Regions from separate parts of the Pseudomonas sp. CBS genome, predicted to be linked through region 3. Evidence: predicted binding sites of a transcription regulator. Region 3 holds the regulator's gene; each other region holds the start of a gene.

Region 1 (7,639 bases), 820 kb from region 3:
TCAGCGGCACCCTGCGCGAACATGAGCTGGACTTCCTGTTTGGCGCCGAGCAGCGCCAGCAGATCGGCTCAACCGCCGTAGTCGCCCTCAGCCATCAAGGGCTGCATGGCGTGCTGGCCATCGCCAGCCGCGATCCGCAGCACTACAAAAGCTCGGTGGGCACGCTGTTCCTGAACTACATCGCCGAAGTGCTGGGCCGCGTCCTGCCGCGCTTCACCACCGCCTTGCGCGCGGTGCGCTAGCCATGGAACGACAACTGGACGCCTACTGCGCTCACCTGCGCAGCGAGCGCCAGGTGTCACCGCATACCCTGGAAGCCTACCGGCGGGACTTGAACAAGGTCCTGGCGTTCTGCGAGAAACAACACATCAGCAGTTGGAAGGCCCTGGATATCCAGGGTCTGCGCAGCCTGATCGCCCGCCTGCATCAGCAAGGCCAATCCTCCCGCAGCCTGGCGCGCCTGCTGTCGGCGGTACGCGGCCTCTATCACTACCTGAACCGCGAAGGCCTGTGCGACCACGACCCGGCCAACGGCCTGGCGCCGCCCAAGGGTGAACGCCGCCTGCCCAAGACCCTCGACACCGACCGTGCCCTGCAATTGCTCGACGGCGCGGTGGAAGATGACTTCCTGGCCCATCGCGACCAGGCGATCCTCGAGCTGTTCTACTCTTCGGGCCTGCGCCTGTCGGAGCTGACAGGGCTTAACCTCGATCAACTGGACCTGGCAGATGGCCTGGTGCAAGTGCTCGGCAAAGGCAGCAAGACTCGCGTATTACCGGTGGGCAAAAAGGCCCGCGAAGCCTTGCTGCTGTGGCTGCCCCTGCGTGCCCTGGCCAACCCGGCGGATGACGCCGTGTTTATCAGCCAGCAAGGCCGACGCCTCGGGCCCCGGGCCATTCAGGTACGGGTCAAGGCCGCCGGCGAGCGCGAGCTGGGGCAAAACCTGCACCCGCACATGCTCAGGCACTCCTTTGCCAGCCATTTGCTGGAGTCGTCCCAGGACCTGCGCGCGGTGCAGGAGCTGCTTGGCCACTCCGACATCAAGACCACCCAGATCTACACCCACCTGGACTTCCAGCATCTGGCAACGGTGTACGACAGCGCCCATCCACGGGCCAAACGCATTAAGGGCAGTGACTCATGAGCATCAAGCTGATCACCTTCGACCTGGACGATACGCTCTGGGATAACGTGCCGGTCATCATCAGCGCCGAGGCGTCGATGCGCGAGTGGCTGGCGACCCATGCCACCAAGGTGGGCGACTTGCCCCTGGAGAAGTTTGCCAGCTTGCGCCAACAGGTGCTGGAGCGGCATCCGGAGCTCAAATACCGCATCAGCGTGTTGCGTCACAAGGTGCTGCAATATGCTTTCGAGGAGGCCGGATACCCGTTGCCGGAAGCGGCGCAGATGGCGGACGTGTGCTTTGAAGCGTTCATCCACGCCCGGCATCAACTCACCGTATTCCCCGAAGCGGAACCGATGCTGCAAGCACTGCGCCGCGACTATCTGCTGGGGGTGATTACCAACGGTAATGCCGATGTGCAACGTGTGGGGTTGGCGGACTACTTCCACTTTGCACTCCGGGCTGAAGACATTGGTATTGCCAAGCCGGATGCGCGGTTGTTTCAGGAAGCCTTGCAGCGCGGTGGCGTAGCGCCGGGCGCGGCAGTGCATGTGGGTGATCATCCAGGGGATGACATTGCCGGTGCGCAGCAGGCGGGGCTGCGGGCGGTGTGGTTCAACCCGGCAGGCAAGGCCTGGGAGGCCGAGAAATTGCCGGATGCCGAGATCCGCAGCCTGACCGAGTTGCCAGCGCTCCTGACCCGCTGGAACGCATAACCTGATGATGAAGGGCTTTTGTGGCGAGGGAGCTTGCTCCCGCTGGGCTGCGAAGCGGCCCCTGAACCAGCCACGACGGCCTTTCTGAAAGAACGCGTCGACCCAACCAGGGGCCGCTTCGCGCCCCAACGGGAGCAAGCTCCCTCGCCACACACGCTCTTCATCCTTAGATGGGTGTTGGCCCTAACCATTTTGTAGCGCCCATGAAAAAGCCCGCAGCGACGGCGGGCTTTTTCAGCAAGCAAGCAGCAAACCTTAGATAGGCCGGCTGCCATACTTGTTATCAGGCTTCTTCGGTGGATCAGCCACCACGTTAGCCTCGACTTCCTGCACTTTGCCGCCTTTAGCGAGGAATTCTTCCATCGCACGGGCCAGCGCATCGCGCTCTTTGTTCTTGGCTTCTACGCTCGGCAGTTCGTCGACCGACACCGCAGCCTTGGCCTTGCCTTTGGCTGCCGGGACCGGTGCATCGTCGCCACCGTCGTCGTCAGCCACGTCTTCGGCAGCCGCCTCAAGACCTTCTTCGGTTTCGTCGTCGTCGCCTACTTCGAGGTCGTCGTTTTCCAGATCATCGTCGCTCATGTTCTACCTCATGACTTGCGAAAAGCAGATTAGTTATAGCCCAGCTTCGCCGCCTGTCGACGGCCGCCGGAAAAAAATCAACATCCACCGGATCACCAGTGGCTTATGCCCCATCACCGTGCAAGGTGGCGAGGACTTTACGAGCACCGCCATGATCACGGTGCTCGCCCAGATAAACACCTTGCCAGGTCCCCATCGCCAAGCGGCCGGCCCTTACCGGCAAACTCAGCTGGCAGCCCAGGAGACTGGCCTTGAAGTGCGCCGGCAGATCATCCGGACCTTCGTCGTTGTGTTCATATCCCGCCATGCCTTGCGGCACCAGCGCATTGAAAAAACGCTCGAAGTCACGGCGAACCGCCGGATCGGCGTTCTCGTTGACCGTCAACGAGGCCGAGGTGTGCTGCAGCCACAAATGCAACAGTCCCACCCGACAGGCCTTCAATTCAGGCAAGCCGGCGAGCAACTCGTCCGTCACCAGATGAAAGCCCCGGGGCTTGGCCCGCAGGGTTATCAGGGTCTGTTGCCACATACAGTTCTCCGCCTATCGGCGCGCATTCTAGCGCGCTCAGGGAAAAAACAAAGTGCCGAATACGCCTACATGCCTGTAAGACATTCGCACACTGAAAAGTGCGGTGTGGATACCATCACAAAGTCGCGAAAAAACCCATACACCTTTAGCCACAGACAAACCCCGGGCAAAAAAATGCCCGGCAAGCCGGGCATCTTTTTTTCGCGTACTTACAAGTTGTAGCCGCGTTCGTTGTGTTGCGCCAGATCGAGGCCAACCGCCTCTTCTTCTTCGGTCACCCGCAGGCCCATCACCACGTCCAGCACTTTGAGGATGATGAACGTCACGATGGCGGTGTAGATGACGGTGAAGCCGACACCCTTGGCCTGAATCCAGACCTGCGCCGCCACGTCAGTCACAGTGCCGAAGCCGCCCAGTGCAGGGGCTGCGAACACACCCGTGAGGATCGCACCCACGATACCGCCGATACCGTGAACGCCGAACGCGTCCAGGGAGTCGTCGTAGCCCAGCTTGCGCTTGAGGCTGGTAGCGCAGAAGAAGCAGATCACACCGGCAACCAGGCCGATCACCAGGGCGCCCATCGGGCCCACGGTGCCGGCGGCTGGAGTGATTGCCACCAGGCCAGCGACCACACCCGAGGCGATGCCCAGAGCGCTTGGCTTACCGTGAGTGACCCACTCGGCGAACATCCAGCCCAGCGCAGCAGCCGCGGTAGCGATCTGGGTAACCAGCATCGCCATGCCGGCAGTGCCGTTGGCCGCAGCAGCGGAGCCTGCGTTGAAGCCGAACCAGCCAACCCACAGCATGGCCGCGCCCACCAGGGTGTAACCGAGGTTGTGCGGTGCCATTGGGGTAGTCGGGAAGCCTTTACGCTTGCCGAGCACGATGCACGCCACCAGGCCAGCCACACCGGCGTTGATGTGCACCACGGTGCCGCCTGCGAAGTCCAGCACGCCCCAGTCGCCCAGCAACGAACCCGGACCGCCCCACACCATGTGGGCAATCGGTGCGTAGACCAGGGTGAACCAGACGCCCATGAAGATCAGCATCGCGGAGAACTTCATACGCTCAGCGAACGCACCGACGATCAGCGCCGGGGTGATGATCGCGAAGGTCATCTGGAAGGTCACAAACACGGCTTCAGGGAACAACGCCGCCGGGCCGGTGATGCTGGCCGGGGTCACACCCGAGAGGAACAGTTTGGACAAGCCACCCACAAACGAGTTGAAGTTGACGACGCCTGCTTCCATCCCGGTGGTGTCGAACGCCATGCTGTAGCCGTAGACGAACCACAGGATGGTGATCAAGCCGGTGATGGCGAAGCACTGCATCATCACGGAAAGAATGTTTTTGGAGCGAACCATGCCGCCGTAGAACAGCGCCAGGCCTGGAATGGTCATGAACAGCACCAACGCAGTGGATGTGAGCATCCAAGCGGTGTCGCCGGAGTTGAGGACTGGAGCAGCCACTTCGTCTGCCGCCATGGCCAGGCTTGGCATTACGATGGACAACAGGGCTCCGAGCCCTGCGAATTTACGCAGAGTCATATTGTTTTCTCCTGGGGCGTTGGGGTTTGGCGGCTTAGATTGCGTCGGTATCGGTTTCGCCGGTACGGATGCGAATAGCCTGTTCCAGATTGACCACGAAGATCTTGCCGTCACCGATCTTGCCGGTGTTGGCGGCCTTGGTTATCGCCTCGATAACCCGGTCAAGATCCTTGTCGTCAATGGCGACATCAATCTTCACCTTTGGCAGGAAATCGACCACGTATTCCGCGCCGCGATAAAGCTCGGTGTGACCCTTCTGCCGACCGAAGCCTTTGACCTCAGTAACGGTAATGCCCTGCACGCCGATCTCGGACAGTGACTCGCGTACATCGTCCAACTTGAACGGCTTGATGATGGCAGTGACTAGCTTCATGAAAACTCTCTCCCGAATTGGTGGACTTGCCCCAGGAAAACAAACCCGTCTCAAGTCTAAGCGCAGTGCCTGGCTTTGTAACGCTTCGTCGCCTTGGCATTTGCCATTGCGACGCTCGCTAACCACTGGTGACGAAACACCTACCCCGCTCCGTCGGCGCACTGCATCGTCACAGCGACTGCATCAGTGCATGGGTCATGATCGTCTAAGCAGAAAGCTTGCCAGCTCCGTAAAAATCACTGAAATCAGTCCTTTGTTCGCTTGTGCCCACCTCCCGGGCGCCGTTGCTGCGAAGATACGCACGAAAACGGTGCGTGACCGCCCGGCCACATGCGCGAAAAGCGTGCGCCGCCGCTGCTGGAAATGACTATAGACGCTGCGTGATACACTGCCGGCCAACAGATTTTCCGGACGATTTCCCATGCTCGCGCCCAAAGACCTCCTCGACGCCCTGAGCGGCCACGCCTCCCGCCTGTTCAGCAGCGACACGCCGCTGCCACGCAATGAAATTGAAAGCCAGTTCAAGGCGCTGCTGCAAAGCGGTTTCAGCAAGCTGGACCTGGTAAGCCGGGAAGAGTTTGATAGCCAGATGGTGGTGTTGGCGCGCACTCGGGCGCGGTTGGAAAGCCTTGAGGCCAAGGTGGCGGAGCTGGAAGCGCGATTGACGCCCGCCGCCGAATAAACCGGCCCAACCGGGGCAGGTTTCGCCTGTCCCCGTTAAACCGTTGTAACCCTCAGCTCACCCGCTGATACCCGCCGACAACGCCCTTCTTCGACAATACCCACTGCCACAACTGGATATCCCGCGCGCGAAACGCCCCTGCACACGACAGCAGGTAATAGCGCCACATCCGGTAGAAACGCCGCCCGAAGGTTTCGGCGAAGTCCGGCCACGCCAATTCGAAGTTTTCGCACCAGGCCATCAGTGTCTTGTCGTAGTCGGCGCCAAAGTTGTGCAAATCCTCGGCAACAAACAACCCGTCCATGGCGTCGCCAATCTGCCCGATCGAGGGCAAATCCCCGTTGGGAAAGATGTATTTGTCGATCCACGGGTCCGGCGTGCTGTTGCGTTGGTTCTTGCCGATGGTGTGCAACAGGAACAGCCCGTCGTCCTTCAGGCAGCGATTGGCCACCTCCATATACGCCCGATGGTTCTTGCGCCCCACATGCTCAAACATGCCGACGCTGGCGATATGGTCGAATTGCTCGTCGATATCCCGATAGTCCTGCAGACGAAACTCGATCGGCAGATGTGCATACTTGGCGCGACCCCACTCCGCCTGCTCTTTGGAGATGGTCACACCCACGCACTCCACGCCATAGTGCTCGGCAGCATGGCTCATGAAACTGCCCCAGCCACAGCCGATATCCAGCACGCGCATGCCCGGCTTGAGACCGAGCTTTTTACAGATCAGGTCCAGCTTGGCGAACTGCGCTTGTTCCAGGGTGGTGGCATCTTTCCAGTAGCCACAGGTGTACGTCATGCGAGAGTCGAGCATGCGCGCGTAGAAGTCATTGCCGAGGTCGTAGTGCGCCTCGCCGACCTGCCAGGCGCGCTTCTTGTTTTGCAGGTTCAGCCAGCGGGAGCTGAACGCGTGAAACAACAAGGTGGCCGGGTTGGCCTGGTCGATCACCCCGGACCGCATGAGGCGGTAGAAAAACTCATCCAGCGCCTCGGCGTCCCAACCGCCATCCATGTAGTCCTCGCCAAGGCCAAGGTTGCCTTTGGCCAGGGCCAGGTCGAACGTAGCACTGTGGTGCAGTTGCATATCCGCAGCCGACGGCCCGTTTACCTCAATCTGCGCCTGCGCCAGCAACTCCTTAACGAAGCGCGCTCCCTGAGACATCTCATCAGAACCGGAAAAAGAATGACGCGTTTTGTTAAGCACAATTGCTCTCCAGAAATAGCGTTGCCTTTGATTCATACACTGCGAGAAATCTGGCCATGGAAGCGTCTGGCATGGCCCTCAAGGCATCACCGGGAACGCTGGCTGGGAACAGATGTAACAAATCTTATCCAGCCATTTTTTAAAGATATAATGAATTAATCTTATGAAAACCATGCGAAATTGGAATGCAAAATGGACATCAGGGCGCTTCGTTATTTCGTAGAAGTCGTGGACCAGCAGAGCTTTACCAAAGCCGCCGTGAAGCTGCACCTGACCCAGCCAACGGTCAGCAAAATGGTGCAGCAACTTGAAACGAGCCTTGGCTTGAGGCTGCTGGACCGCATGGGAAAACGTTTCACCCTGACGGACGCCGGTGAAATTGTGCTCAAGCGCGCCAAGGAAATGATCGCACTGCACGATGAGATGACCGTGGAGCTGCAAGACTTGCAGCAAGTCGAACGCGGCGCCCTGCGCATGGGACTGTCGCCCTCTACTCACCTCGCACTGGCACCGATCTTCGCGGAATATCACGCCCGCTACCCGAAGATCGAACTGAAACTGTTCGAAAGCGGCGGCAACGTCACCATTCAGGACCTGCGCCAAGGCACCCTGGAGTTCGGCACCATCCTCGACTCGCCGCGCGTGGCGGACATCTGGTCCGAATTCGAATCCATGCCCTTGTTCGAATCGCCACTGTGCCTGCTCGCACCCCATGATTCGCCCTGGCAGGGACGCAGCTCGGTAGAGCTGAGCGAACTGCAATCCTGCGAATTCATCTTTTACGATGACACCTTCACCCTGAACCAATTCGTACTCGATGCCTGTGCCCTGGCCGGTTTTGAGCCGCGTATCAGCGGCCGCAGCAGCCAATGGGACTTTA
Region 2 (7,639 bases), 820 kb from region 3:
AGGCCTGTTCCAGCACCATGCGCACCACGCGCAATTCAGTCGGGGTGAATTCACGGCCTTCGATCTTGGCGTGACGGCCGTCACCGCCGAAGAAGTTGTCCACCAGCTTGAACACCAGCTTGGCGTCGAGGATGAACAACGCGGTGCCGCGCAGCGGCTTGATCTTCACCAGGTTGAGGCTGGTGGGCACGTACAGCGAGTGCACGTATTCACCGAACTTCATCACCTGCACACCGCCCACCGCCACGTCCGCCGAGCGGCGCAGCATGTTGAACATGCTGATGCGGGTGTAACGGGCGAAACGCTCGTTGATCATCTCCAGGGTCGGCATGCGTCCACGGACGATGCGATCCTGGCTGGTCAGGTCGTAGCTTTTGACGCTGCCGGGCTCGGCAGCCATTTCGGTCTGTACCAGACCATCGTCGACGCCATGGAGCAGCGCATCGATTTCATCCTGGGACAGCAGGTCCTGCACGGCCATGTCGTGATCCTACTGCAATACGAAATTAGTGAAGAGCACCTGCTCGATCACCGGTTTGCCGACTTCCTTCTGGGCCACTTCCTGCACGCTGGCAGTGACCTTCTGGCGCAGCATTTCCTGACCCACCGGGGTGGCGAGGGTGTCGAAGGGCTGGGCGGAAAACAGCATCACCAGGTTGTTGCGGATCACTGGCATGTGCACCTTGAGGGCATCCAGGTCTGCCTGGTTACGCGCCAGCAGGGTAATGCTCACCTGCAGGTAGCGTTGACGGCCGTTCTGATTGAAGTTGGCGACAAACGCCGGCAGCATCGGCTCGAAGATTGCCGGTTGCTTGACGTTAGGGTTGACCTCGGCCGTCGCGGCCGGTTTGCTCTGGGCACTGTGCATGAAGTACCAGGTAGCCCCCACGGACAAGCCGATCGCCAGGAACAAGGCCAGGACAATCACCAGGATAAGCTTGAGCTTGCCCTTGCCTGCGGGTGGTGTTGCTACGTCGTCGCTCTTCGCCATGCCAATAATCCGTCACTATTCAGGGATTCATAGTTCTGGGGAAAGGCAAGAGCAAGTGTTATGCCAGAGTTGTCAGTTCGGTCACGGTTTCGCCGACACTGCAAAACCAATGTGGGAGCGGGCTTGCTCGCGAAAGCGGTGGATCAGCACCTGTAACGGTAACTGACACTCCGTATTCGCGAGCAAGCCCGCTCCCACATTTTGATCATCGCCAGGCCCTGGATCAGGCGTAATAGTCCACGGCGCTGGAGCCGATCACCGACTGCACCACCGGTGCGGCAACTTCAGCCACCTCACCGATACCGCCGCCATCAACCCCATCACCCCGCCCGCCACTGCCACTGACGCCGCGTGCCTGGTTCTGCTGTTGTGGGTCCTGGCCCTGCTGACCCTGCCAGCCACGGGACTGGTCCGACACGTTAACGTCGACCTGGCCCATGCCCTGCTGGGCAAACATCTCCCGCAGACGGCCCGACTGGCTTTCCAACGCTTCACGAACCACCGCGTGGCCACTCATGAAAGTGACCTGCGCCTGTTGGTCAGCGGACATTTTCACGCTGATATCCAGGCGGCCCAGTTCAGCGGGTTGCAGCTGGATCTCTGCCGATTTGAGGTTGGCGCTGGACAGGTACATGACCCGGTTCACCACCTCGTCGGTCCAGCCGCTCTGGTGCATGGCCAGTGGTGCGTTGGCCACCGGTGGCAGGGCATTCGCGGTTTTCGGCGTGGCGGCCTGGGTCAGCGCGGCGAGGCGGTTGGCGAAATCGTCGACACGGGTGTCGCTGCGGGCATCTTTCAGGTCCTTGAGACCGCCATCGATCAGGCCGCTGAAGGCTTTGTCGCCGCCCTGGTCGGTGCTGTCCTTGGACGCTTGCTGATCGACCATGCTGGCCAGGCCAGTGGCAAAGTTTTGCGCGGCCGTTGGCTGATCCTGGGTCGGGGCCGGCGTGCCTTTGGCTGGGGTCTGGCTGCTGGCGGACACGTGACCGCCCTGCTCCATGGCCAGGCGTACGGCGGGCATCGCATCCAGCGGGTCGGCTTCGGGGTCGAAGGCGGGCTTGGCGTCGTCGGTGGCAGCCACGGGTGGCGCTACCACTGGCTGGGCCTTATCGTCTTTCGCCGCGACCGGTGCCGGTGTTTCGACGGGCGCTGGCGTTGCCGGGACGGGAACGGGGACTACCGCGGCCATCAGCGCCGGGTCGACGGCGGGGTCGACCGGGGGTTGCTGGGCCAGGGTGGGGTCGTCTGCCGGGGCCGGGTCGTCGGTCTTGGCGGTGGTGTCCGGGGTGTCGGGCTTGGCCGGCGGGGTGGCAGGCAAATTCTTGCCGTTATCGGCAACCGATGGAGTGCCGGCGGCAGGCTTGTCGTTGTTGGCGGCGGGCTTGGTGCTGGCGTCCGCAGGCTTGTCGCGGGTCGACCGGGTGGTGGTGTCAGAGGGTTTTGCCGAGGGCGCGGGGGCTTGCTTGGCGAACACCTGAGCGAAGCCCGGGGCCTTGTCCCGCGGGTCCGCAGCCACTGCCGGTGGATTGGCAGCGGGCGCTTGAGGCTTGGCCGCGGGGGCCGCCTGAAGAAGCGAATTCGGGGTGATTGCCATAGATAAGAGTCTCCGCCGCACAGGGGTCGAGGGTGCGGTTACAGGAGGTAGAGCAAGAGTTGGGCCAGGTTTTGGTTTTGGGTGTATATCCGTTATTTGGGTGATGGCTTCTATTGGTTCCGCTCTTACAGCGGGTCACTTTTGAAAGGAGCCCAAAAGTAACCAAAAGGCTCTTGCCCCACCACTCGGCTCCTCGCCTAGGCTCGGAGTGCCCGAGCTCCGGCTTTGGACCGTGGGCCGCCGTCATGGGCCATCCCTGGCCCAGGACGGCTAACCTGGCGTCCTGCCAGGTTACCCACGCTCCAAAGCCTGCGTTCGGCCAGCGTGGTTTAACGGGGCGCCTAAGATCAAGATCAAAAGCAGATCAAGAGCACAGCGGCCTACAGGCCGGCTTGAGTGTTAAAAGCAAAAGCAAAAACCAGAGCGAAAACAGATCTGCTTTTCTGTGGGAGCGGGCTTGCTCGCGAAAAACCTGAGAGCGCCGCGTTCATCCAGGATGCCAGCGTCATCGTTAACGACCTTCGCGAGCAAGCCCGCTCCCACATTTTTGACCGTGCCCGCTTTAGCTTTTGATTTGCTTTTCAACACTCAAGCCGGCCGGGAGGCCGCTGTGCTTTTGCTTTTGATCTTGATTTTGATCTGACTGCCCCATTCAGCCCGAGGCCGAACGCAGGCAGTGCGGAGCGGGTAAACCGGCAGGACGCCGGTTTAGCCGCGCCGGGCCATGGATGGCCCGTCGCGGCGGCCCGCTTCGCGGTGCCGGAGTGAGGGAACACCGAGCCTAGGCGAGGTGCCGACAGGCGGGGCAGAGCCCTTTGGTTACTTTGGGGCTTTTCCAAAGTGACCCGCTGTAAGAGCGGAACCATAGGCGGCCGTTACCTAAATAACGGATATACACACCAAAAGCGTCAAAGCTGAAACCGCTCCCGCTCATGCTCATACAACGGCCGCACCAGCGAAAACTCCTGGTCAATCTCGTCCACCAACCCCCCAAGGTCAGCATGCACAGGCTTGGCCGACGTATCCTCAAGCAACTGACAAAGCTCAGCCAACCGCACCGCCCCAAGGTTACCGCTACTCCCCTTAAAGCTATGCGCAATCCGCCCCAACGCCTTGGCATCATCCCGAGCCCGGCGCAGCGCCTCCACCCGCTTCTGCGAGTCATCAAGAAAAGTGTCGAGCAACTTCGGATACTCGCCCTCCATGACCTCCTGCAAGCCAGTCAGCACATCGGGGTCCAGATGAATCTCTGCCACTTGTTCGCTCCTTGATCAAGAATCGGCGGATTATGCCAGAGCCTTCCATGAAAACTCCACGCGCACACACCGCCCGCCGTCAGACCAGCCTACATCGCTGCTCAACTGCCGCACCAGGCTCAACCCCCGACCAGACAGACGGTCAACATCCAGCGGCCTGGCCAGCACCTTCTCCACATCAAATCCCGACCCACTGTCCTCGATCCGCAAAGTCAGACACCCACCCTCCCCGGTCGGCACCACATCCAGATGCACCCGCACAAACCCACTGTCCAACCGCGCCAGCCGCTCATTACGCTCGCGGTAATACGCCGCAAACCCCTGGGCATCACGCTTGAGCCGCGAATCCAACCCCAGCACCCCATGCTCCAGGGCGTTGGAATACAACTCCGCCATCACGCTATACAACGCCCCGCTATGCTCCCGCAGCCCATGAACCTCCAACAGCAATTGCAACAAATACGGCAACGGGTTGTAGGACTTGAGCGTCTCGGCACGAAACTCAAAGCTCACCGACCAATCCAGCGGCGACGACTGGCCGCTGTCGGAATACACCATCGACGGCGAACGCAACGCCTCCCCCGCCTGCAAGCTGATCTCCACCATGCTGACGTCATCACGCACTTCGCCGCGAAAAGCCGCCAGGGCCTGCTCGATCTCCTCGAATAAACGGTCCGGCTCACGGTTGGCCGCAAACACCTGCTGCAAACGCTCGGCGCCAAACAGCTGCTCCTGAGCATCCGCAGTATCCAGTACACCATCCGACAGCAAAAACACCCGGTCGCCCAGCGCCATCGGCCAGACTTCAGTGCGGTCATCAAACGCCTCGGCCGTCAGCACACCCAATGGCAAATGCCGCGACACCAGCGGCGTGCGCTTGCCGGTGGCGAGGTCATGCACATACCCCTCAGGCATGCCGCCGTTCCACACTTCCACCACCCGGCGTTGCGCGCTGAGGCACAGCAAGGTGGCGCAGCAGAACATGTCCACCGGCAGGATGCGCTTGAGCTTGGCGTTCATCTCCCGCAGGGTCTGCGCCAGGCCGTAGCCCTTGGCCGTCATGCCGTAGAACACTTCCGCCAGCGGCATCGCGCCGACCGCCGCCGGCAAACCATGACCGGTAAAGTCCCCCAGCAGCACATGCATATCGCCCGACGGCGTGTAGGCCGCCAGCAACAGGTCACCGTTGAACAGCGCGTAGGGCGATTGCACGTAGCGAATATTCGGCGCGGCGTTGATGCAGCCGGAATGCGCGACCTTGTCGAATACCGCCTTTGCCACCCGCTGCTCCTGCAGCAGGTAGTCGTGGTGCCGGGCGATCAGGTCGCGCTGCTGCAACACCGTGGCCTGCAAGCGGCGCAAGCGGTCCATGGCGTTAATCTTCGCCGCCAGGATCACCTGGTTATAGGGTTTGGCCAGGAAGTCGTCGCCGCCGGCATCCAGGCACTGGGCCAGGGCTTCGCTCTCGCGCAGGGAGGTGAGGAAGATGATCGGCACCAGCGCCTCCCCCGCCAGTTGCTTGATCTGCCGGGCCGCCTCGAAGCCGTCCATGACCGGCATCAGGGCGTCCATCAACACCAGTTGCGGCCGCTCGCGGATGAACACGTCCACAGCTTCCTCACCGTTGCTGGCGGTCAGTACCTGGTGGCCCTGACGGCGCACGATGCTCGACAGCAACAAAAGGTCGGCGGCGCTGTCTTCGGCGATCAATACCGTCAGCGCTTCGAGGACCGGGGCCAGGACGCTCAACTGAGGTCGAACAGTTTGTCGAAGTTGGAGATGGCGAGGATCTTGCGCACGTCGGAGTTGCTGTTGACCACCTGCACTTCGGCATCGTCGCCGCCGGCATGGTCCCGCAGCAGCAGGAGCATGCCCAGTGCCGAGCTGTCCATGTAGGTGGTTTCCTTCAAGTCCACCACGTAGATCTCGGGCACCTTGTAGAACTTTTCGTAGGCATCACGAAAAGCCTGGTGACTACCGAAATCGAATCGACCCTTGACGGTGATCGTCGCTTTCTTCCCATCCAGGGACACTTCTGATTCGACTGACATTCGACTGCTTCCTTGTCATTGGCAATGTGCAACAAGGTTTAGCAGGTGATGGGCAAGTGGGCAAATCCACGTAGGAGCGAGCTTGCTCGCGAAGAACGCAAGACCAGCGCGTAAATTCTGATTGCCCCGCGTTATCGTTGATGACCTTCGCGAGCAAGCTCGCTCCTACAGGGGGCGGCGGCGTGCTTAATAGGGGTTTTGGCGGGGCAGACGCTGGGACAATTCATCGAGCAACTTCTGCTCGCGCTTGTCTTCCAGAGCGCGGGCTTCGTCGATGTAGCGTTGCACCAGCTTGCGCAGGCCTTCGACCCGGGCGTAGGCCTGTTGCCAGCTGTCGCGGGCCTTGTCGACATTGGCCTGGTGCCAGGCCAGGCTCTGGCGCTGCTGGCCGACGGCGGTTTCCAGCTGGTTGAGAAAGCCCTGGTAGCCCATCAGCCATTGGCCGGAGACGCCCTTGCTGCCGCGCTCGATCCACTGTTGCTGGTACTCGCCGCGAAAGCGCTCCAAATCCCCCAGCTTGCTTTCCGCCAGGCGAACCTGGCCCTGGAAGTAACCCAGGCGCTGGACGGCGGTCTTTTCAGCTTTTTCGGCCATGTCCACCACCGGGGCAAGGCGTGCGGCTCGGGTATTGGCCATGGTTTATCCGCCGGGTGCCGGAGCGAAGATACTACCCAGGTGCGCCTCGCTCTCACCCATGCTGATCTTGTCGTTGAGGCCTTGGCGCAGGTAGGTCACCAGTTGCGGTTGCAGGGCGATCGCCAGGTCGGTCTCGCGATCACCGCCGGCCACGTAGGCGCCCACGCTGATCAGGTCGCGGCTCTGTTGATAACGCGACCACAGCTGCTTGAAGTGCTGCGCCCGCAGCATGTGCTCAGGCGTGACCACCGACGGCATCACCCGGCTGATGGACGCTTCGATGTCGATGGCCGGGTAATGCCCTTCCTCGGCCAAGCGCCGGGACAGCACGATGTGCCCGTCGAGCACGCCCCGCGCCGAGTCGGCAATCGGGTCCTGCTGGTCATCGCCCTCGGAGAGTACGGTGTAGAACGCAGTGATCGACCCCCCGCCAGCTTCAGCGTTACCGGCACGCTCCACCAGCTTGGGCAGCTTGGCGAATACCGACGGCGGATAGCCCTTGGTGGCCGGCGGCTCGCCGATGGCCAGGGCGATTTCCCGCTGGGCCTGGGCGAAACGGGTCAGGGAGTCCATCAGCAACAGGACGTTCTTGCCCTTGTCGCGAAAATATTCGGCGATGCGTGTGCAGTACATCGCGGCACGCAGGCGCATCAGCGGCGCGTCATCCGCCGGTGAGGCGACCACCACTGAACGCTTGAGGCCTTCTTCGCCGAGGCTGTGCTCGATGAATTCCTTCACCTCGCGACCCCGCTCGCCGATCAGCCCCACCACAATAATGTCGGCCTCGGTAAAGCGGGTCATCATGCCCAGCAGCACCGACTTACCGACGCCGGTACCGGCGAACAGGCCCAGGCGCTGGCCGCGGCCCACCGTCAATAAACCGTTGATGCTGCGAATGCCCACGTCCAGCGGCACGCTGATGGGGTTGCGCTTGAGCGGGTTGATGGTCGGGCCGTCCATCGGCACCCAGTCTTCGGCCTTCATCCCGCCCTTGCCGTCGAGGGCGCGACCGGCACCATCCAGCACCCGGCCGAGCATGCTCATGCCCATGGGCAGGCGGCCGGTATCCGCCAGGGGCACCACTCGGGCGCCGGGGGCGATGCCGGCAACG
Region 3 (7,639 bases):
GCTCGTCGGGCATCAAATCGATGGCACCGCGCAGCCCGACGGCCTGCAATTTCAGCAACACGATGTCACGAATCATCTCATCGGAGAGCTGCGTATGCACCCGCAGCGGGAAGGCTACGTTCTCGAAAACGTCGAGATCGGTAAACAACGCACCGCTCTGGAACAACACGCCCATGTGCTTGCGCGCGTCGAACAGGTCGCTGCGCGAGAGCGTTGGCAGATTCTGGCCATTGACCCAGACTTCACCGGCGGACGGGCGCAATTGCATGCCCATCAGGCGCAACAGCGTCGTCTTGCCGCAACCGGAAGGCCCCATGATGCCCGTGACTTTGCCGCGGGGAATGCGAATATCCACATTATTGAAGATGCTGCGCGTACCGCGCTTGAAGGAAAGACCCTTCAGCTCGACCGCGTAGGCGTTATCGGCACTCATCTAAACTCCTTGGGATGCAGCCTTTCACTCAGACACCTTGTTTTCGACAAATGCTTGCGCCGAATAGACAAAAAGGCTGCGCGGACCGAACTGGCGGCGAACTATATCACTGCTGGTACAGCGCCCCCAAGGCCGGAACAGAGCTTGTTCAGAAACAGGACAGCTAAAAAAACCTTGCTGAGGTTCAATCTCAACCACGGGTGTAATGAATAAAGCCTGACGAACTTGCGTGAGGGATTTGATCATTACCGCTATAATCGCCGACTTTTCGTCAGGCTATACGATTTCAGACATGAGCCAATCCAGCGACCTTATCCAATCCGCACAACGCACCATCCGCCTTGAGCTCGAAGCCGTAGAAGGCTTGCTGGCCCATATCGACGCGGATTTCGTACGCGCATGCGAGATGATTCTGGCCAGCAAAGGCCGCGTTGTCGTGGTCGGCATGGGCAAATCCGGGCATGTTGGCAACAAGATCGCCGCCACCCTGGCGAGCACCGGGACCACCGCTTTTTTCGTACATCCCGCCGAAGCCAGCCATGGCGACATGGGCATGATCACCCGGGACGACATCATCCTGGCACTGTCCAACTCCGGCACCACCAACGAAATCGTGACCCTGCTGCCGCTGATCAAGCGCCTGGGCATCCAGCTGATCAGCGTGACCGGCAACCCGGATTCAACGCTGGCCAAAGCCGCCGAAGTGAATTTGAACGTGCACGTTGCCCACGAGGCCTGCCCACTGAACCTTGCGCCGACCTCCTCCACCACCGCTGCTCTGGTGATGGGCGACGCACTGGCCGTGGCCCTGCTGGAAGCCCGCGGGTTTACCGCCGAAGACTTCGCATTTTCCCACCCGGGTGGCGCCCTGGGCCGTCGACTGCTGCTTAAAGTGGAAAACGTGATGCACGCCGGCGACGAGCTGCCACAAGTCGCGCGCGGCACCCTGCTTAAAGATGCCTTGATGGAAATGACCCTCAAGCGCCTGGGCATGACCGTGATCCTGGAGTCCGACGGGCGCCTGGCCGGGGTTTTCACCGACGGTGACCTGCGCCGCACCCTGGACCGCAACCTCGACATCCAGACCGCCACCATCGACGAAGTCATGACGCCCCACGGCAAGACCGCACGCCCTGACATGCTCGCGGCCGAAGCGCTGAAGATCATGGAAGACCATAAAATTCTGGCGCTGGTGGTGGTCGATAGCGACGACCGCCCGGTAGGCGCCCTGAACATGCACGATTTGCTGCGTGCAGGAGTGATGTAAATGACCACCGACCTGTTGCAACGGGGCAAGCACATCAAGCTGGCGATTTTCGACGTCGACGGTGTGCTGACGGATGGCCGCCTGTACTTCCTGGAAGACGGCAGCGAATTCAAGACGTTCAACACCCTCGACGGCCAGGGCATCAAGATGCTGATGGCGGCCGGCGTGCAAACCGGCATCATCAGCGGTCGCAAGACGCCAGTTGTGGAACGCCGCGCACAAAACCTGGGGATTCCTCACCTGTATCAGGGCCGCGAGGATAAACTGGTGGTTCTGGACGAGCTTCTTGGCCAACTCAACCTAAGCTATGAGCAGGTTGCTTACCTGGGTGACGATTTACCCGACCTGCCGGTGATTCGCCGGGTCGGCCTGGGCATGGCCGTTGCCAATGCCGCGGCGTTCGTTCGCGAACACGCCCATGGTGTAACCACCGCCCGTGGCGGCGAAGGCGCCGCCCGCGAGTTCTGCGAGTTGATTCTGCGCGCCCAAGGCAGCCTTGAAGCGGCCCACGCCGCCTACCTATAGAGCGTTTTATGCTGAGTAAAAAGATTCGCAATTTCCTGATACTTGCAGTCATCGCCGCGGTTTTTCTCGCGGTCGGCTACTGGAATATCAGCCCGGAGCGCTTCCTCGACAAGCCGGTTGCCCAGGTTGACGAGAGCGCTATCGACTATTACGCCATCAATGCCCACAGCATTCAGTACCTGCCGGATGGCAAGGTTCAGTATGAAATGACCTCCGACAAGGTCGAACACTTGAAGGCATCCGAGGTCACCTTATTGTCCAAGCCGGACATGAACCTGTATCGCGGTGCCGAATTTCCGTGGCACGTCACCAGCGAGCGCGGCGAAGTCAACCCGGACGGCACCCAAGTGGAATTGATTGACTCGGTTCGCGTAGCCCGTACCGACGCCAAGGACCGCGAGACCATTATTACCAGCAGTCGCATGACCGTATTCCCACAGAAGCAATATGCGCAGACCGAGCAAGACGTTAGAATTGACGGCGCTGGCGGTGTATCGACTGGCAAGGGAATGAAAGCGTATTTGAAAGAAAGCAGGATACACCTGCTATCGAACGTAAGAGGACAGTATGAGGCTCGTTAAAACCCTCCCTATTTTGCTCGGCCTGGGCGCAGCACTGGGAAGCGTGAGCGCCTGGGCTCTGCCGAACGATAGCCAGCAACCGATCCACATTCAGGCTGACGATGCGCAGCTGGATGACAAGCAAGGTATCGCGACCTACACCGGTAGCGTGATCATCACTCAGGGCTCGATGAAGGTGACGGGTAACACCGTGACCCTGACTCGCACCCCGGCAGGTGATATCGACGTGGTCACTTCGGTGGGCAACCTGGCGTATTTCGAACAGCTGCAGAAAGTCGGCGACCCTACACCGGTCAAAGGCTACGGCAAGACGATCCAGTACCACGCCCAGCAAAACCGTATCGTGCTGATCGACCAGGCCCGCGTGATCAATGACGGCAACACCACCGACGGCGAAAAAATCGTCTATGACACGGTGAAGCAGATTGCCCAGGCCGGTCGTGCCACCGGTTCGAAAATCAGCACGCCGAAGCCGCGTATCGACATGGTTATCCAGCCGAAGCAGAAACCGGGCGCAGCCCAGCCGGCGCCGAAACCTGACGCGAAGAAGGCGAATTAATGGCAACCCTGAAAGCCCAGCATCTGGCCAAGGCCTATAAAAGCCGTCAGGTCGTGCGCGACGTCAGCCTGTCGATCGACAGCGGGCAGATCGTCGGCTTGCTCGGCCCCAACGGTGCCGGCAAGACCACCTGCTTCTACATGATCGTCGGTCTGGTGCAGGCCGATCAAGGCCGCGTCCTGATCGACGACCTGGACGTGAGCCACCAGCCTATGCACGGTCGTGCGCAGGCAGGTATCGGCTATCTTCCCCAGGAAGCATCGATCTTTCGCAAGCTGTCGGTGTCCGACAACATCATGGCCATCCTCGAGACCCGCAAGGAACTCGACCGTGCCGGGCGCAAGAAAGAGCTGGAAAGCCTGCTGCAGGAATTCCACATCAACCACATTCGCGACAACCTCGGCATGAGCCTTTCCGGCGGCGAGCGTCGTCGTGTGGAAATCGCCCGCGCCCTGGCCACTGCGCCGAAGTTCATCCTGCTGGACGAACCCTTCGCCGGTGTCGACCCGATCTCGGTCGGTGACATCAAGCAGATCATCCATCACCTCAAGGCCAAGGGCATCGGTGTATTGATCACCGACCACAACGTCCGCGAGACCCTCGATATCTGCGAAACCGCCTATATCGTGAACGATGGACAGCTGATTGCCGAAGGTGACTCCGCCACTATCCTGGCCAACGAACTGGTCAAGGAAGTGTATCTGGGTCACGAGTTCCGCCTGTAAACACGGTGGTATCAGGCCATTCGCCATGGAGCGCGGTAGTCAATAAAAACCTCAGTATTTTTATTGTTACCGCGCTCTAGGCAAAGCCCCCGATATCAGGCATATAATTTGCTTATGTTTGGCGCTCACGCGCCCTGTCGTGGATGGCGCATTGCGCCGGCGAATAAGGTGTTAAGCCCCTGCCATGAAACCATCGCTAGTCCTGAGAATGGGCCAGCAGCTGACGATGACACCGCAGCTGCAACAGGCCATCCGCCTGCTCCAATTGTCGACCCTGGACCTGCAACAGGAAATCCAGGAGGCCCTGGAGTCCAATCCGATGCTCGAACGCCAGGAAGAAGGCGACGACTTCGATAATGCAGACCCGCTGGCCGACAACATCGAGCAAAAGCCCAACCCCGACGTACAGGAACCCTCCTACCAGGAAACCGCCCCCACGGTGGATAACCTTGAGGAAGGCGAATGGAACGAACGCATTCCCAACGAGCTTCCCGTGGACACGGCCTGGGAAGACGTCTACCAGACCAGCGCCAGCAGCCTGCCGAGCAATGATGATGACGAGTGGGACTTCACCACCCGCACGTCCGCCGGCGAGAGCCTGCAGAGCCATTTGCTCTGGCAACTGAACCTGGCCCCGATGTCCGACACCGATCGCCTGATCGCCGTGACCCTGATCGATTGCATCAACAACCAGGGCTACCTGGACGAGACCCTTGAGGAGATCCTTGAGGCCTTCGATCCGGAACTGGACATCGAACTGGACGAAATCGAAGCCGTCCTGCACCGCATCCAGCAATTCGAGCCCGCCGGCATCGGCGCCCGCACCCTCAGCGAGTGCCTGTTGCTGCAACTGCGCCAATTGCCGGCCAAAACCCCCTGGCTGGCCGAAGCGCAGCGCCTGGTTACCGACTACATCGATTTGCTGGGCAGCCGCGACTACAGCCAGCTGATGCGCCGCATGAAGCTCAAGGAAGATGACCTGCGCCAGATCATCGAGCTGGTGCAGAGCCTCAACCCACGCCCGGGCTCGCAGATCGAGTCCAGCGAAGCCGAATACGTCGTGCCCGACGTCATCGTGCGCAAGGACAATGAGCGGTGGCTGGTGGAGCTGAACCAGGAATCGGTGCCACGCCTGCGGGTCAATCCGCAATACGCAGGTTTTGTGCGCCGCGCCGACACCAGCGCCGATAACACCTTCATGCGTAACCAACTGCAGGAAGCCCGCTGGTTCATCAAGAGCCTGCAAAGCCGCAACGAAACCCTGATGAAAGTCGCCACCCAGATCGTCGAGCACCAGCGCGGCTTCCTGGAATACGGCGATGAAGCAATGAAGCCGCTGGTACTGCACGACATCGCCGAGGCGGTGGGCATGCACGAATCAACGATTTCTCGGGTGACCACGCAAAAATTCATGCATACCCCACGGGGTATTTATGAGCTGAAATACTTTTTCTCCAGCCACGTCAGCACCTCCGAAGGCGGCGAATGCTCGTCCACGGCGATCCGCGCGATCATCAAAAAACTGGTTGCCGCGGAAAATCAGAAAAAGCCGTTGAGTGACAGCAAGATCGCTGGTTTACTGGAGGCACAAGGCATTCAGGTCGCCCGTCGAACCGTCGCCAAGTACCGCGAGTCCCTTGGGATCGCGCCTTCCAGCGAGCGTAAGCGTTTGATGTAACGGGCGGGCCATAGCGTTCCAGTGGCGGGTATTCCTACCCGCCGCTTTATGCACTGGCAACGAAGGAGAAGCTGTATGCAAGTCAACATCAGTGGACACCATGTAGAAGTCACCACTCCATTGCGCGAATACGTCGAGCTGAAGCTGAAGAAGCTTGAGGGCCATTTCGACAAGATCACCAACGTGCAGGTCATCATGAAGGTCGACAAGCTTCAGCAGAAAATCGAAGCGACACTTCAGATACCTGGTGGCGAAGTGGTCGCCAATGCCGAACATGAAGACATGTATGCATCAATCGACTTGCTCACAGACAAGCTTGACCGCCAACTTAAAAAGCATAAGGAAAAGCAGCAGAGCCTTCTTCAAGGCACTGGCCGCTAACACTCCCCACCCATGATCCGACTTGAAACCATCCTGACCCCCGGCCGTTCCCTCGTGAACGTGCCGGGCGGCAGTAAAAAGCGCGCCCTCGAACAAATTGCCAACCTGATCGGCCGCGAAGTGCCCGAAATGGATACGCAAGATGTGTACGAGGCTCTGATCGCCCGTGAAAAGCTCGGCTCAACCGGCTTTGGCAACGGCATCGCCATTCCTCACTGCCGCCTGCAAGGCTGTGAGTCTCCAGTCAGCGCCCTGCTGCACCTGGACGCCCCTATCGATTTCGACGCCATCGACGGCGCCCCGGTTGACCTGCTGTTTGTACTGCTGGTCCCCCAAGCCGCCACCGATGCGCACCTGGAACTGCTTCGGCAGATCGCCAGCATGCTCGACCGCAAAGAAGTTCGCGACAAACTGCGCAGCGCCCCCAGCAATGAGGCGCTCTACCAGGTCGTCCTGGATGAACAAAACGGGCAGTAATCATGCGTTTGATCATCGTCAGCGGCCGTTCCGGCTCAGGTAAAAGCACGGCCCTCAATGTTCTTGAGGACAACGGCTTCTATTGCATCGATAACCTGCCCGCTGGCCTGCTGCCTGAACTGGCGGAACGCGCACTGATTCATACCGAGCTGGCTCAACCGCTGGTCGCCGTTTCGATCGACGCCCGCAACCTGCCCAGCCACCTCACTCGTTTCCCGGAACTGCTCGAAGAAGTACGGGCCAAGCACATCCATTGCGATGTGCTGTACCTGGACGCCGATGAAGAGACGCTGCTCAAGCGCTTCTCCGAAACCCGTCGCCGCCACCCGCTGAGCAGCCCGCATCGTTCCCTGGCCGAAGCCATCGAGGACGAGACCAAACTGCTGGGGCCGATCATTGACCTGGCCGACCTCAAGATCAACACCACCAACCTGAACCTGTATCAACTGCGGGATGCGATCAAGCTGCGCCTGCTGAATCAGCCGGAGCCGGGTACCGCTTTTCTGGTGGAGTCGTTTGGCTTCAAGCGCGGCATGCCGGTGGATGCCGACCTGGTGTTTGATGTGCGCTGCCTGCCCAACCCGTACTGGAAGCCGGAACTGCGCGATCAGTCGGGGCTGGACAAACCTGTGGCCGATTACCTGGCGGCGCAGCCGGATGTTGAGGAAATGTTCCAGGACATCTCCAGCTACCTGCTCAAGTGGCTGCCGCGTTTTGCGGCCAGCAATCGGGCTTATGTCACCATCGCCATTGGCTGCACCGGCGGCCACCACCGTTCCGTCTACCTGACCGAACGCCTGGGCCAGGTGCTGCAACAAACCCTCAAGAACGTCCAGGTTCGCCACCGCGACCTCAGCTGAAAGGAACACCTCCGCGATGCCCGCTCTGGAAATTGAAATCATCAACAAGCTGGGCCTGCACGCCCGGGCCTCGGCCAAGTTCGTCGGCGTCGCCGGGCAGTTCCCTTGCCAGATTCGCGCCGGGCGCACTCCCGAAACCATGGTCGACGGCAA

The links. Region 3 encodes sigma-54, which starts transcription at its own class of promoters, with help from an activator protein. Its sites were predicted from a motif close to ANTGGCATNNANNTTGCTNT; they were not measured.
Region 1: a site for sigma-54 is predicted at 5,077-5,096, ahead of glnK (P-II family nitrogen regulator). Genes of this name have one in related genera too.
Region 2: a site for sigma-54 is predicted at 2,635-2,654, ahead of NVB75_RS11050 (flagellar hook-length control protein FliK). Genes of this name have one in related genera too.

What each region holds. Positions count from the first base shown of each region.
Region 1 covers NZ_CP102929.1:4,128,366-4,136,004, forward strand. The annotation lists gene NVB75_RS19005 (DUF484 family protein) at 1-242, shown strand, start outside; gene xerC (tyrosine recombinase XerC) at 245-1,144, shown strand; gene NVB75_RS19015 (HAD family hydrolase) at 1,141-1,839, shown strand; gene sutA (transcriptional regulator SutA) at 2,095-2,421, opposite strand; gene NVB75_RS19025 (secondary thiamine-phosphate synthase enzyme YjbQ) at 2,525-2,950, opposite strand; gene NVB75_RS19030 (ammonium transporter) at 3,160-4,497, opposite strand; gene glnK (P-II family nitrogen regulator) at 4,532-4,870, opposite strand; gene NVB75_RS19040 (accessory factor UbiK family protein) at 5,292-5,552, shown strand; gene cfa (cyclopropane fatty acyl phospholipid synthase) at 5,605-6,717, opposite strand; gene NVB75_RS19050 (LysR family transcriptional regulator) at 6,952-7,639, shown strand, end outside.
Region 2 covers NZ_CP102929.1:2,487,182-2,494,820, forward strand. The annotation lists gene fliM (flagellar motor switch protein FliM) at 1-481, opposite strand, end outside; gene fliL (flagellar basal body-associated protein FliL) at 491-991, opposite strand; gene NVB75_RS11050 (flagellar hook-length control protein FliK) at 1,215-2,585, opposite strand; gene NVB75_RS11055 (hypothetical protein) at 2,982-3,158, shown strand; gene NVB75_RS11060 (Hpt domain-containing protein) at 3,494-3,841, opposite strand; gene NVB75_RS11065 (fused response regulator/phosphatase) at 3,872-5,590, opposite strand; gene NVB75_RS11070 (STAS domain-containing protein) at 5,587-5,892, opposite strand; gene fliJ (flagellar export protein FliJ) at 6,079-6,528, opposite strand; gene fliI (flagellar protein export ATPase FliI) at 6,532-7,639, opposite strand, start outside.
Region 3 covers NZ_CP102929.1:3,307,479-3,315,117, forward strand. The annotation lists gene NVB75_RS15005 (ATP-binding cassette domain-containing protein) at 1-433, opposite strand, end outside; gene NVB75_RS15010 (hypothetical protein) at 458-679, opposite strand; gene NVB75_RS15015 (KpsF/GutQ family sugar-phosphate isomerase) at 726-1,700, shown strand; gene NVB75_RS15020 (HAD family hydrolase) at 1,701-2,225, shown strand; gene lptC (LPS export ABC transporter periplasmic protein LptC) at 2,234-2,806, shown strand; gene lptA (lipopolysaccharide transport periplasmic protein LptA) at 2,793-3,365, shown strand; gene lptB (LPS export ABC transporter ATP-binding protein) at 3,365-4,090, shown strand; gene NVB75_RS15040 (RNA polymerase factor sigma-54) at 4,275-5,768, shown strand; gene hpf (ribosome hibernation-promoting factor, HPF/YfiA family) at 5,844-6,149, shown strand; gene ptsN (PTS IIA-like nitrogen regulatory protein PtsN) at 6,162-6,626, shown strand; gene rapZ (RNase adapter RapZ) at 6,629-7,486, shown strand; gene NVB75_RS15060 (HPr family phosphocarrier protein) at 7,503-7,639, shown strand, end outside.